2 regions of the Stenotrophomonas sp. YJH_SMC_101-4 genome follow, and region 1 is predicted to be linked to the other one. Evidence: riboswitches for the same ligand, from Rfam matches in the RefSeq annotation. Region 1 holds a riboswitch; the other holds the start of a gene.
The links. A riboswitch is a leader RNA that binds a small molecule or an ion and turns the genes downstream of it on or off. The one in region 1 is predicted to bind thiamine pyrophosphate.

Region 1 (6,731 bases):
AAGAGCAAAGGCAACAGCCGCGCGCTGATGGTTGGGGTCGGATCCGTTTTCCACAGGAAAACGGATCCGACCCCTTCTTGTTTTCCGATACACCTGATCCACGCGTGGCGTGGATCTACTGCCGTCACCGGGAAATTGTCGGAGGCGGGGAGGGGGCCGATGGCGGGACCGTCCACGGCATGGATGCCGTGGCCGAGCCTACAGGGACGTACTTGCGGCGTGTCCCGCCATCGCCCCCCTCCCCGCCAGACCCTCAGAGTCCCAGAGCCGCTTTTGCTGTTGCCGTTGCTTGAAAGAAGCGGTGCAGCCGCAGGCTGCAAAACCCCCTCAATCCTGATCGTGCGCGCGCGCTGCCTCCGCCTGGGTCTCCTCCTGCGCCGCCATCTCGCGTGCGATCCACGCATCGATCATGTGCCGCTGGCGCTGCGCCTGCCGCCGCTCACGCGTGTACTCCTGGTCCAGCACCCGGTACAGCGACACCATCACAAGAAGCATCAGCAGCGCGAACGGCAGCGCTGCGATGGTGATCATGCCCTGCAGCGCCTCCAGCCCGCCTGCCAACAGCAAGGAACCCGCCACCAGCGCAATGCCGACACCCCACGCCACTTTGTGCTTGCGCAATGGCTCGCCAGCGTCGTCCGTGGACATGCTGGCCAGTACCAGTACCGCAGAATCAGCCGAGGTCACGAAGAAGATCATCAGCAGCACCAACGCGATGCTCGACAGAAGAAGAGGCAACGGAAGGCTGTCGAACATGGTGAACAGCACTGTCTCGTAGCCGTTGCCCAGCGCCTGCAGCAGGTCGGCCTGGCCGAAGATCTGCATCCAGATGGCGGTGCCGCCGAACACCGAGAACCAGAAGAAACCCAGCAGCGTCGGCGCCAACACCACGCCGATCACGAACTCCCGAACACTGCGGCCTCGCGAGATGCGCGCGATGAACGAGCCCACGAACGGTGCCCAGGAAATCCACCAGGCCCAGTAGAAGATCGTCCAGTCGGCCACCCAGGTGCTGGACGAGAACGGCGACATGCGCAGGCTCATCGTCACCAGCTGATTGAGATAGGAGCCCAGCGTGGTGGTGAAGGTATTGAAGATCGCGCCAGTCGGGCCGAGCACCAGCACCAGTGCCAACAGCAGCGCCGCCAGTGCAAGGTTGAAGTTGGACAGCCATTTCATGCCGCGGCCGACGCCGCTGAGCGTGGACACCATGTACAGTACGAAAGCCACTGCGATGATGGTCAGCTGCAGCGGCACGCCCGCCTGCACGCCGAACACGCGTTCCACGCCGGCCGCGATCTGTACCGTGCCGAAGCCCAGTGCTGTAGCCACGCCAACCGCGGTGGCGACGACCGCGGAGATGTTGACCATATGCCCGATCCAGCCACGATGGTGACGGCCGATGATCGGTTGCAACATATCGCTGATCTGGCCACGGCCGTTGCGGTTGAACTGGAACCAGGCCATTGCCAGGCCGATCAGCGCATAGATGGCCCACGGGTGCAGGCCCCAATGGAAGAATACGTAGCGCATGGCAGCACGCGCAGCGTCCATGCTTTCAGGTGCCAGCCCTTCCGGTGGTTTGCTGAAATGCGAAATGGGCTCGGCGGCGCCCCAGAACACCAGGCCGATGCCCATGCCGGCGGCGAACAGCATCGACATCCAGCTGGCCCGCGAAAATTCCGGTTCGGCGTCTTCGCCACCGATGCGCAGGTTGCCGAAGCGGCCGAAGGCCAGGTACATCAGGAATACCAGGGCCAGGAACACGACCAGCAGGTAGAGCCAGCCGATGCCGCGGATGAGTTCGCCGAGGATGCTCTGCACCACGGTATTGAAGGGGCCGGGTGCAACACCGGCGAGCAGCACCAGCAGCAGAACCAGTGCAATGGAAACGCGAAACACCATGAAGGGGCTTCTCCGATCAAGGGATTGAGGGGAGCGAGCAGAGCTTGCTGCGAGGGGCCGGCGACATGCAGCACAGACCGGGCAGGGGCCGCGAAGGCGACGAGGAAACACCGGCCGCAGCGGCACGATGCGCGTGCACGTTACTGAATGCGATGTCACGGTTCTGTTAATACAGAAACAGCGGATCCACGCCGTGCGTGGATGGAACAGCCAGGAGCTGCGGTGCGTTCTATGGTCTAATGCGCACCAAGAAGCGGGGGTACCGCGGCCATGTGGCCACGGTTGAGACAGTCCCTTGGAACCTGATCCGGCTCATACCGGCGTAGGGAAGCTTTGCAGTGCAGCCATGCCCGGACTCCGCCCAAGGACCGTCCGGGAGCGGCAGCAGTGCGCCGCCGCTTCGTCCCTGACCTTCCTGGACGATGCCCGATGAACGCACAGCTCTCTGCCCTGCAGCAACAGGCCAAGCAACTCTCCGAATCCGTGACCCGGCCCATCCCCGGCTCGCGCAAGATCCACGTGCCCGGCTCACGTCCGGATCTGCAGGTACCGATGCGCGAGATCGCGTTGACCCGCACGCCGACGCTGTTCGGCGGCGAAGAGAACGCACCGGTCACGGTCTACGACACATCGGGCCCGTACACCGATCCGGAGGTGCGCATCGATCTGTCGGCCGGTTTGCCGGAACTGCGCCGCGGCTGGGTGGAAGAGCGCGGTGATACCGAGCAGCTCGAAGGACTGAGTTCTTCGTTCGGCCGCGATCGCGAGCAGGACCCGAAGCTCGATGCGGTGCGCTTTCCCGCGCGCAGCCTGCCACGCCGTGCGCGTGCAGGTGCCAACGTCACCCAGATGCACTACGCGCGCCGTGGCATCATCACGCCGGAGATGGAGTTCGTCGCCATCCGCGAAAACCAGCGCCTGGACGCGATCCGCGATGCCGGCCTGCTGCAGCAGCACCCGGGCGAGGCATTTGGTGCCTCGATCCAGAAGATCATCACACCGGAGTTCGTGCGCGATGAGATCGCACGCGGCCGCGCGGTGCTACCCAACAACATCAACCACCCGGAAAGCGAGCCGATGATCATCGGCCGCAACTTCCTGACCAAGATCAACGCCAACATCGGCAACAGCGCGGTGTCCTCGGGCATTGCCGAGGAAGTGGAGAAACTGGTGTGGGCGATCCGCTGGGGCGGTGACACGGTGATGGACCTGTCCACCGGCAAGCACATCCATGAGACCCGCGAGTGGATCATCCGCAACTCGCCGGTGGCGATCGGTACCGTGCCGATCTACCAGGCGCTGGAGAAGGTCGACGGCCGTGCCGAAGCACTTACCTGGGAGATCTTCCGTGACACGCTGATCGAGCAGGCCGAGCAGGGCGTGGACTACTTCACCATCCACGCTGGCGTGCTGCTGCGCTACGTGCCACTCACCGCCAAGCGCGTGACCGGCATTGTCAGCCGTGGTGGCTCGATCATGGCCAAGTGGTGCCTGGCGCACCACAAGGAGAATTTCCTCTACACGCATTTCGAAGACATCTGCGAGATCATGAAGGCCTATGACGTGACCTTCTCGCTGGGTGACGGCCTGCGCCCGGGCTGCATCGCCGATGCCAACGACGCCGCGCAGTTCGGTGAGCTGGAAACGCTGGGTGAGCTGACGAAGATCGCCTGGAAGCATGATGTGCAGACCATGATCGAAGGCCCCGGCCATGTGCCGATGCAGCTGATCAAGGAGAACATGGACAAGCAGCTGCGCGAGTGCGGCGAGGCGCCGTTCTATACGCTGGGCCCGCTGACCACCGACATCGCGCCGGGCTACGACCACATCACCAGCGCGATCGGTGCGGCGATGATCGGCTGGTTTGGTACCGCCATGCTCTGCTACGTGACGCCGAAGGAACACCTCGGCCTGCCCAATCGCCAGGACGTGCGTGATGGCATCATGGCCTATCGCATCGCCGCGCATGCGGCCGACCTGGCCAAGGGCCATCCGGGCGCGCAGGTGCGCGACAACGCGCTGAGCAAGGCGCGCTTCGAGTTCCGCTGGGAAGACCAGTTCCATCTTGGCCTGGATCCGGAGAAGGCCAAGGAATTCCATGACGAGACGCTGCCGAAGGATGCGCACAAGCTGGCGCACTTCTGCTCGATGTGCGGTCCGCACTTCTGTTCGATGAAGATCACCCAGGACGTGCGCGACTACGCCGAGGCCGGCATGAAGGAGAAGTCGGCGGAGTTCCGCGCGGCCGGTGCCGAGGTCTACCGCCAGGGGTGATGCGGAAGCGGGGGTGCCGGCCAGCGGCCGGCACTACCGCTCATCACGCCGCTCCCGGCTATCCTCGGCCCACCACCCCGGGGAAAGGACGCCATGCCCGTTGCCATCACCACCCGCTGGCTGGCCATTGCCCGCCGTCATCCTTCGGCCTGGCTGCTGGGGGCCCAGTTGATCGCCGTGCTGCTGTACCCCGCGCTGGATGACACCGCTGCGGGCCGCGCGGCGCTGGGAATGTTCGGCATGGCGGTACTGGGCCTGGCGCTGTGGGTGGTCCAGCGCAGCCCGCTGGGCACCTGGCTGGCGCTGCTGCTGGCCATTCCTTCGGTGGTGTTCTCGCTGGCCGGTGCATTGCTGGATCGCAGTGCGCTGCTGACCACCGCGCAGCTGCTGGAAAGCCTGCTGTACTTCTATACGGCCGGTGCACTCATCGCCTACATGCTCCAGGACCATAAAGTCACCCGCGATGAACTGTTCGCGGCAGGTGCGACATTCACGTTGCTGGCCTGGGCCTTCGCGTTTGCTTTCGCCGTGTGCCAGCAGTGGTATCCGGGCAGTTTCCAGGGCACCGGTGGTGGTGCACAGCGCACCTGGATGGAACTGCTTTATCTGAGCTTCAGTTTGCTCTCGGGTGTCGGTTTGAGCGACGTCGTTCCACTGCATCCGCAGGCGCGTGCATTGGTCATGCTGGAGCAGTTTTCAGGCGTGATGTACGTGGCTTTGGTGGTTTCGCGACTGGTCGGATTGACCATGCTGCGGCGCATGTGAAAATGAACGCCAGATAAAAATTTCGCGCCCCGCAGGGCGCGAATGGTGCAGCAAATTATGTGAATGCGTCGGCGAGAGAGAGCCTGGATGTCGACCACGCGATAGGCGAGGTAACCCGCATAGGCTAGTATTCGCCCGCTTCATTGTTTTTGCGGTATGCGCCGATGCTTTGTGCGGAGTCTGGCTTTTTGCTGTTCCCAGGACGGGAGGGTATCGAAGGCAAACGCTGCCCCGGACCTGTCTCTACTGTGTAGCGGAAAATGAACAGCAGTGAAAACCAGCCCCCCGGATTCGATCGGATCCGGATCGGAGAGTGCACTGTCACTCTGTCCTCGCGAGAAGTCGAGGTCGTCGGTGCGCGTCGCCCGCGTCGGCTGACGCCGAAGGCGCTGGGCGTGCTGCGTGTACTGCTGCGCCAGCCCGGGCGTGTTGTCACCCGCGATGAACTGTTCGCGGAAGTCTGGCCGGACACGCTGCCGACCAATGATGTGCTTACCCAGGCCGTCACCCAGCTGCGCAAGGCGTTCAGCAACGACGACGACAACGGCCAGGCCTATATCGAGACCATCGCCAAGACCGGCTATCGCCTGCTGGTGCCGGTGCAGGTACTGGACGATGTCGAGCCGGCACCGTCCTCAGAAGCCGATGACGGAATCGCGGACGTGCAACCGGTGATGGGCATCGCCGAGGAGAGGCCGGCACACGTGCAGGCATCGCGCCGCCGCTGGCGCCATGTCCGCCGGCGCGTGCTGCTGGTGCTGGGCGTGCTGATGCTGGCCACGGTGGTGGTGCTGGCCGCGCTGCTGCTGCGGCGGGCACCGGCCAGCAGTTCAGCGGTGGATGCGGCCGTGGAGAACGGCACGCGCGTGATCGGCAGCCCGCAGCGTCCCTATCGGTTGATCACCGCAACCAGCGGTTTTGAAACCTATCCCACGCTTTCACCCGATGGTTCGTTGGTGGCCTATGAAGGCGCCAACGAAGACGGGCAAGGGGGTGGGGCGATCAAGGTGCAGACCTCCGGCAACGCGCCAGCGCGGCAGCTGCTGGCTCCGCCGGCCGGCTCGGTTGACCGCTTCCCGAGCTGGTCGCCGGATGGACGCGAGATTGCCTTCGCGCGGTTCAGCAACAACGGCGGCTGCCAGGTGCTGATCGCCAGCGCGACCGGTGGTGCCCTGCGCCAGGCCACGCGGTGCGATGGCACCGAGCTGCTCAGTTTCGACTGGACGCCGGACGGCCGTGGCCTGGTGTTCGGCAGCATGGTGGGGCGCTATGCCCATCGGGGCATCCGCAAGCTCGATCTGGCCAGTGGCCAATGGGAGGCGCTGGACTACGGTGTTGCCGAGGATGACTTCGACTATGCGCCGCGCTACTCGCCTGATGGCAAGTGGCTGGTGTTCGTGCGCAATCCGCAGCTGGGCGACCTGTGGCGCATGCCGGCAGCGGGTGGCACGCCCGAGCAGCTGACCAGCGAGGCCGCTGAACTGCGTGGCTGGGCCTGGTTGCGTGATGGCCGGACGATCGTGTTTGGACGCCGTGTCGACAGTGAAGTGCGCCTGTACTACCTGGACGTCGAGAGCCGCACGCTGCGCGATGCCGGGCTCGACGACGCACAGTGGCCGGCCACTGCACGCCGCGCGGGCATGCTGGCCTTCGTCCATCGGCGCGCGCAGTTCGGCATCTTCAAGGTGCCGATGGAGGGCGGCTCGCCGCCGCAGCGCTTGTTTGCGTCCAGTGGCCGGGATGGGCAGCCGATGGCGGCGCCGGATGGACGCCAACTGGTGTTCACG
Region 2 (6,731 bases), on a different contig from region 1:
GGGCCTGTTCCAGTTCGTGCCCGGCTCCGCGCGCCAGTACCACCTGACCGGCCACGAGTTCGACCCCACCCGCAACACCGAGGCGGCCGCGCAGATGTACCAGGACAACCTGGACTCGATGGCGCGCCGCAACGAGCGCACCGGCAACCCGTACCTGTCCGGTGGCAACACGCCCACCGGCCTGGACCTGTACCTGGCCCACCAGCAGGGCAGCGCCGGCTATGGCTCGGTGCAGACCGCCATTGCCACCGGCACCTTCGGCGTGGTGCGCAACAGCCACGGCGAAGAGATCAACATGCGCCGCAACGTGCTGAACCAGATCGGTTCCGACGCGAAGGCGCTGACCGGCCACACCCTGGCCGAGATGCGCGGCATGAACGATGGTGACCTGGCGCGGACGTTCTCCAGCTACTACATCCACAAGTACGCGGCGATCAGCATTCCAGAAAAGAACATCGAACCGCAGGCGGTGGCGCAGGGCCAGGGCCAGACCGCGGCAGCGCCCGCACAGGTCAGCGCAGCCGTAGCGGCCGGTGCTGCCACGTTGGCGGCAACCGCAACAGCCGCTGCCGCGCCGAAGCCGGGCATCGAACTGCAGGCCGCCTACGAGGCCGGCGTGAAGTACGACCACGTCAAGTACGCCATCAACATCCCGGGTCACGCGCTGTACGTGCCGGGCAAGACCGGCAAGAACGTGGAGCAGGGTTACATCGACTGTTCCGGTTGGGTCGGCACGCTGCAGAACCGGACCATGGACGAGATCAACCAGAAGGCCGGGCATGCGGTGTTCAGCAAGGCTGATCGCATCGACCTGGGCAACCTGGGTTCCGGCGGCATCGTGCGCAAGGCGTTCGACCAGTCCGGCGTGCTGCTGGACCGCGACGCGATCCTGAAGCCCGATGCGCTGAAGGAAGGCATGATCATCGGCCTGGATACGGCCAGGACCCGCCATGAGCACTGGAACGGCATCGACCACATTGTGATGGTGGTGCGCGCCCCCAACACCGACAAGCTGCTGATCAGCCAGTCCACCGGTAGCAAGGGCGTGCACACCATGCCGGTCGAGGACTACCTCAAGCAGGTGAAGGAGCACCCGAACTGGAAGCTGTACGCCTCCGATCCGCTGTCCAAGGCGCGCGACCTGCTGGAAAACCGCACCCAGTCGCACGAGCAGACACAGGGCAAGCCTGCGGCCGAGCACAAGGCCGCTGCCACCCCGCACGCCGAACTGTACAAGCAGGGTGCGCACAGCGAGGGCGTGCGCAGGGTGCAGGAGCAGCTGGGCCACCTCGGCTACGTCGGTGCCGACGGCAAGCCGCTGGTCGAGGATGGCCGCTTCGGCCGCAACACCGACGCGGCGGTGCGCCAGCTGCAGAAGGACAACGGCCTGGTGGCCGACGGCATTGTCGGGGCGAAGACTCTGGAGGCGATCAAGGACGCACGCGAACGGCCGTTGCTGAACGACGAGCGGCACCCGCGCAATCCATTGTTCATCCAGGCCAGCAAGGGTCTGGAACTGATGCCGGCAGGCACCTTCAAGGATCGCCACGCGCTGGAAAGCGCCGCTGCGGCCCTGACCAAGGAGGCGCATGCCGCCGGCCTGCAGCGCATCGACACGGTGGTGCCGAGCCCGAACGGTGAGCGCCTGTTTGCCGTGCAGGGCACGATCGGTGACCCCGCCGCCAGCCGCGTGGCGGTGGATACCCGTGCCGCCAGCGAGCAGAGCCTTGCGCTCAGCAGTGGTGCCGTGCAGGGTGCGCCCAACGTGCTGCACCAGCAGCAGGATGCCCAGCAGGAGCAGGCCCGGCAGGCACAGAAGGCGATGGGCATCTAAGCCCGCAGCGCCTTGGGAGAGAAGGGAGGGCCACGTCCGCGTGGCCTTTTCCCTTTCTGCCAGCTGAGCGGCCGAGGCCGCTTTCAGCCTCGCTTCATGCCACCTGCCGCTAGATGAATGCGCAAGCCGCACGGTGGACCAGGCAATGTTCCGGCAATGTTGGAACGCCAGCGTGGACACCACGGCAGCCGGGGCGCCCCGCGCCCTCCCTGCCCAGCGTGGCATGCACCTCACAGGAGAACGAACATGCTCAGTACTTCCGCACTCAGCTTCCGTGGTCTGGCGATGGCTCTGGCACTGGTGGCCAGTGTGGCCGTGGTCAGCGATGCCAGCGCGATGTCGAGGAAGGACAAGCGCACCCTGGTCGGCGCCGTGGTCGGTGGCGTGGCCGGCAACCTGCTCTCCAACGGCGATCCTGCCGCCACCGTGGGCGGCGCCGTGGCCGGCGGGGCGATCGGCAACCTGACGACCTCCGACCGCCGCGACCGTCGTTACTACGACAATCGCCGTTACGACGACCGCTACGATCGCCGTTACGACCGTGGCTACTACCGCAGCGGCTACTACGACCGTGGCAATGATCGTCGCTGGCAGCGCGAGCGCTACTACGACAACCGCTACTACCACGACCGCGGCCGCCATCGCGGCTGGTAAGAAGCGCGGCAGCATCACCGCAGCTGATGCACGGACGGGCGGGTCGATGACCCGCCCGTTTGCGTTGGCCGCGTGCATGGCGTTGAATGCGCAGCCTTGGATGTGACTTTCCCCACCGGGGCTGCGGCATGAATTCTTCTTCCCACCGCGTGCAGGGCCTCAACAACGACGAGGTCGCTGCCGACTGGCCACCGATCAGCGCGGCGGCCATCGCGTGGCTGCGCCGGCGTTACCCGCAGCTGGGCGAGCACAGCCAACCGCGCTGGCACAGCCCCCGACCGCTGTCGGCCGCCGCCATCGTCGACGGCGTGGACGGCGCGCTGTTCATCAAGCGCCACCACCACAGCGTGCGCAGTGCGGCCTGCCTGGAAGAAGAACACCACTTCATCGCCCATCTCGCCGCCGCCGGCGTGCCGGTAGTACAGGTGCTGCCGGCCACCAATGGCCACACTGCCGTCGAGCATGGCGAATGGACCTTCGAGCTGCATGCGGTTGGCGTCGGTGAGGACCTGTATCGCGACGCGGTGTCGTGGTCGCTGCTGACCGATATCGCGCAGGCCCGTGAAGCCGGACGCGCACTCGCACAGCTGCACCGTGCCGCAGCCAGCTACCACGCGCCCCAGCGCAGCACCCATGTGCTGGTCGCGCGCGACGATCTGATCCGCGCCGACGATCCGGTCGCGGCCATCAAGGCAGGGCTGCACGAGCGCCCCGGGCTGGCCCGCTATCTCGCGCGCATTCCGTGGGAAGCGCAGCTGCAGCGTGACGTGTTGCCGTGGCATGCCGGCCTGGCCAGGCGCCTGCGCGACGAGCCGCGGCTGTGGGCCCACAACGACTGGCATGTTTCCAACCTGCTGTGGCGCGATGGGCAGATCAGCACCGTGCTGGATTTCGGCCTGGCCTCGCCCACCAGCGCACTGTTCGACCTCGCCACCGCGATCGAGCGCAACGCGGTGGCGTGGCTGGAGCTGGAGCGCGGCATGGAGGCGGTGCGCATCGATATCGCGCTGGCCCTGCTCGACGGCTACCGCCAGGTACTGCCGCTGTCGGCGGCACGCGTGCACCTGCTGGCCGACCTGCTGCCGATGGTCCATTTCGACTTCGCACTGTCCGAAGTGGAGTACTTCGAAGGTGTCACCGGCTCGACCGCGAATGCCGACGTGGCGTGGCAGCCCTTCATGCTGGGGCACCCGGCGTGGTTCCACAGCGCGCCGGGACAGGCACTGCTGCAGGCCCTGCACGCGGCAGCCTGAAGGGCGCCGGCTCGCAAATCCGTACCATTTGTAGTGAAATGGTCACCTGAAGCGGGGGTGCCTGGATCTGCCAGGCTGAGAGAGTCCCTTGGAACCTGATCCGGTTTGCACCGGCGTAGGGAGCTTTGAGCCGCAGCCACACCCCCGTCATGGGCCGGTGCACCTGCGCGCCGTCGCTTCGTCTCCCTTGTTGTCCGAAGACGAATCGAATGAACCGCTGCCTTCGCCCCACCCTGCTCTCCCTCGCCCTCTGCGCCGCGCTGCCGCTGCACGCCAGCGAGGCCGAGGCGTCCCCTGATGCGGCTGCCAATGGCGCCGAACGCTCGCCGACCGAACTGGCAGCGGTGCGCGTGCAGGCCGGCAAACCGAAGGCCGATACCTCACGCGTGAACGCCTTCGGTGGCGGCAGCTGGAAGGACACGCCGGCCTCGGTGAACGTGCTCGAGCGCGACTACCTCGATCGCCGCCAGGTGCGTTCGCTGTCCGAGCTGGCCAGCAACGATGCCTCGCTGGGTGATGCGTATGCGCCGGTGGGCTACTACCAGAACATCGCCATCCGTGGCTTCGCGCTGGACGCCGCCACCGGCTACCGCTTCAACGGCCTGTCCATCGCCGGCGAACAGCGCCTGGCGCTGGAGAACGTGCAGTCGGTGGAGATCCTCAAGGGTGAAGCCGGCCTGGCCGCAGGCGTGATGGCGCCCGGCGGCATCATCAACTACATCGGCAAGCGCCCGGCCGAAGTGCGCACCGCCACGCTCGGTACCGATTCGGAAGGCTCGCGCTACGTCGCCGTCGATGTCGGCCACTGGATCACCCCGCGCTTCGGCCTGCGCCTGAATGCCGCGTGGGATTCCAGCAATTCCTATGTCGAGCACGCCGATGGCCGCCGCAATTTCTACTCGCTCGCGGCCGACTGGCTGATCGGCGAACGCGGCAAGCTGGAAGTGGATGCCAACTACCAGACCAGCTCGCAGCGTTCGGTGTCCGGCTACCAGCTGCTGGGCGCGCGTGACCTGCCGCGCGGCGTCGACCGCGAGCACCTGCTCGGCTACCAGCCGTGGCAGCGCCCGGTGGATATCGCCAGCACCAACATCACCGCACTGCACACCTACGACTTCAATGACGCCTGGCAGTCGCGCGTGTCGCTCGGCCACAGCCGCTCGGTGATCGATGACAACGTCGCCTTCGCCTACGGTTGCTACTACGCCACGCAGTGCGCCGACGGCAGCGTGCCGGGCAACTACTTCGCACCCAATGGCGACTACGACGTCTACGACTACCGCAGCCCGGACGACACCCGCCGCAACCAGCAGGCCCGTGCCGAGCTGCGCGGCCGTTTCGAGACCGGCAGCGTCGGCCATGAGCTGACCCTCGGTGCCGACTACTTCCGCCGCACCGTGGACAAGCGCCCCAGCGTCAACGAGTACGTCGGCACCACCAACATCCACGAGGCACCGGTGCCGGTGTTCGAGCCGTCGCCGAAGATGCCCGGCCCGTCCGCACGTCGCCTGGACAGCCGCCAGACCGCCTTCTTCGCGCTGGACCGGATCAGCTTCGGTGACGACTGGCAGTGGCTGGCCGGTGGCCGCTTCGTGCGCCTCGACGAGCGCGCCTACGACAAGCGCGGCACCCCGCAGCGCCACAGCCGCCTGTCGCGCTTCCTGCCGCAGACCGCGCTGGTGTGGAAGGCCACCGACCAGCTCAACGCCTATGCCAGTTACGTGCGCGGCATTTCGCTGGGCCAGGAAGCGCCGTTCTGGACCAGCAATGCCGACACCTTCCTGCCGTCGGTGCAGTCGCGCCAGCTGGAAGTGGGCGTGAAGTACGTACCGGTCGAGGCGTTGACCCTGGGTGCGGCCGTGTTCCGCATTTCGCAGCCGTACCAGTACGCCAGGCCGGACAACAGCGACGTGGGCTACACCTTCGTCGAGGAAGGCACCCAGACCCACACCGGCCTGGAGCTGACCGCCAACGGCCAGCTGACCGATGCATTGCAGATCGTGGCCAGTGCCAGCGTGCTGCAGGCGCGTGCGCGCGACACCGGCACGCCGGCTTATGAAGGCCATCAGCTGGTGAATGTGCCGAAGGTGCGGGCCAGCGTGCATGTGGCCTATGCGCTGCCGTTCGTGCAGGGCCTGGATGTCACTGGCGGCTGGCGTTATGCCGGTGCCAACGTCGCACGTGCCGACGGCGGCGTGCGCGCACCGGACTACTCGGTGTTCGACGCTGGTCTGCGCTTCCAGCATCGCCTGCACGAGCGTGCGGTGACCTGGAACCTGTCGGTGGACAACGTGTTCAACCGCTTCTACTGGCGCGATACCGGCAGCAGCGGCGGTGACTACTACCTGTTCCCCGGCGCACCGCGACAGGCCCGCCTGTCGGTGACGTTCGCGCTGTGAGCGGCGTGATGCTCGAGTGGACCGCCGCACTGTGCAGCATCCTTGGCGTCTGGCTGATGGCCCGGCGCCGGCTGGTGGCGTGGCCGGTGGGCCTGCTGTCGGTGACGCTGTACGGGCTGGTATTCGCCGAGGCCAAGCTGTACTCGGACACCCTGCTGCAGGTCGCCTTCGGTGGCTTCCTGGTCTACGGCTGGCTCAACTGGCGGCAGCATGCCGCCGATGAGGGCAGCATCCGCATCGTGCCGCTGGCGCGCGGCAAGCTGCTGCGCGACCTGGCCATCGGCCTGTGTGGTGGCGTGGCGCTGGGTGCGGCCATGCATACCTTCACCGATGCCGCACTGCCCTGGCTGGACGCGATGCTGACCGCGCTGAGCCTGGTCGGCCAGTGGTGGCAGGCACGCCGCCACGTGGCCTGCTGGTGGGTGTGGATCGCGGTGGACGTGGTCTATGTGGGTGCGTACCTGTTCAAGTCGCTGCACGTGACCGCCGCGCTGTACGTGTTCTTCCTCGGCCTGGCCGTGTTCGGCCTGCGCGCATGGAGCGCGGCCGCGCGTGAACCGCAGGTGGCAACGCAGTAGAGCCACGCCATGC

Region 2: linked by a shared signal. The riboswitch ahead of AC5P8D_RS19675 (TonB-dependent receptor) and the one ahead of thiC (phosphomethylpyrimidine synthase ThiC) in region 1 are both predicted to bind thiamine pyrophosphate.

The regions. Positions count from the first base shown of each region.
Region 1 is NZ_JCAFTP010000004.1:89-6,819, forward strand. It holds gene AC5P8D_RS14340 (BCCT family transporter) at 328-1,905, opposite strand; TPP riboswitch at 2,151-2,252, shown strand; gene thiC (phosphomethylpyrimidine synthase ThiC) at 2,335-4,179, shown strand; gene AC5P8D_RS14350 (ion channel) at 4,273-4,944, shown strand; gene AC5P8D_RS14355 (winged helix-turn-helix domain-containing protein) at 5,205-6,731, shown strand, end outside.
Region 2 is NZ_JCAFTP010000006.1:234,823-241,553, reverse strand. It holds gene AC5P8D_RS19690 (XVIPCD domain-containing protein) at 1-1,834, shown strand, start outside; gene AC5P8D_RS19685 (glycine zipper 2TM domain-containing protein) at 2,081-2,488, shown strand; gene AC5P8D_RS19680 (phosphotransferase enzyme family protein) at 2,617-3,741, shown strand; TPP riboswitch at 3,785-3,880, shown strand; gene AC5P8D_RS19675 (TonB-dependent receptor) at 3,951-6,140, shown strand; gene pnuC (nicotinamide riboside transporter PnuC) at 6,149-6,718, shown strand.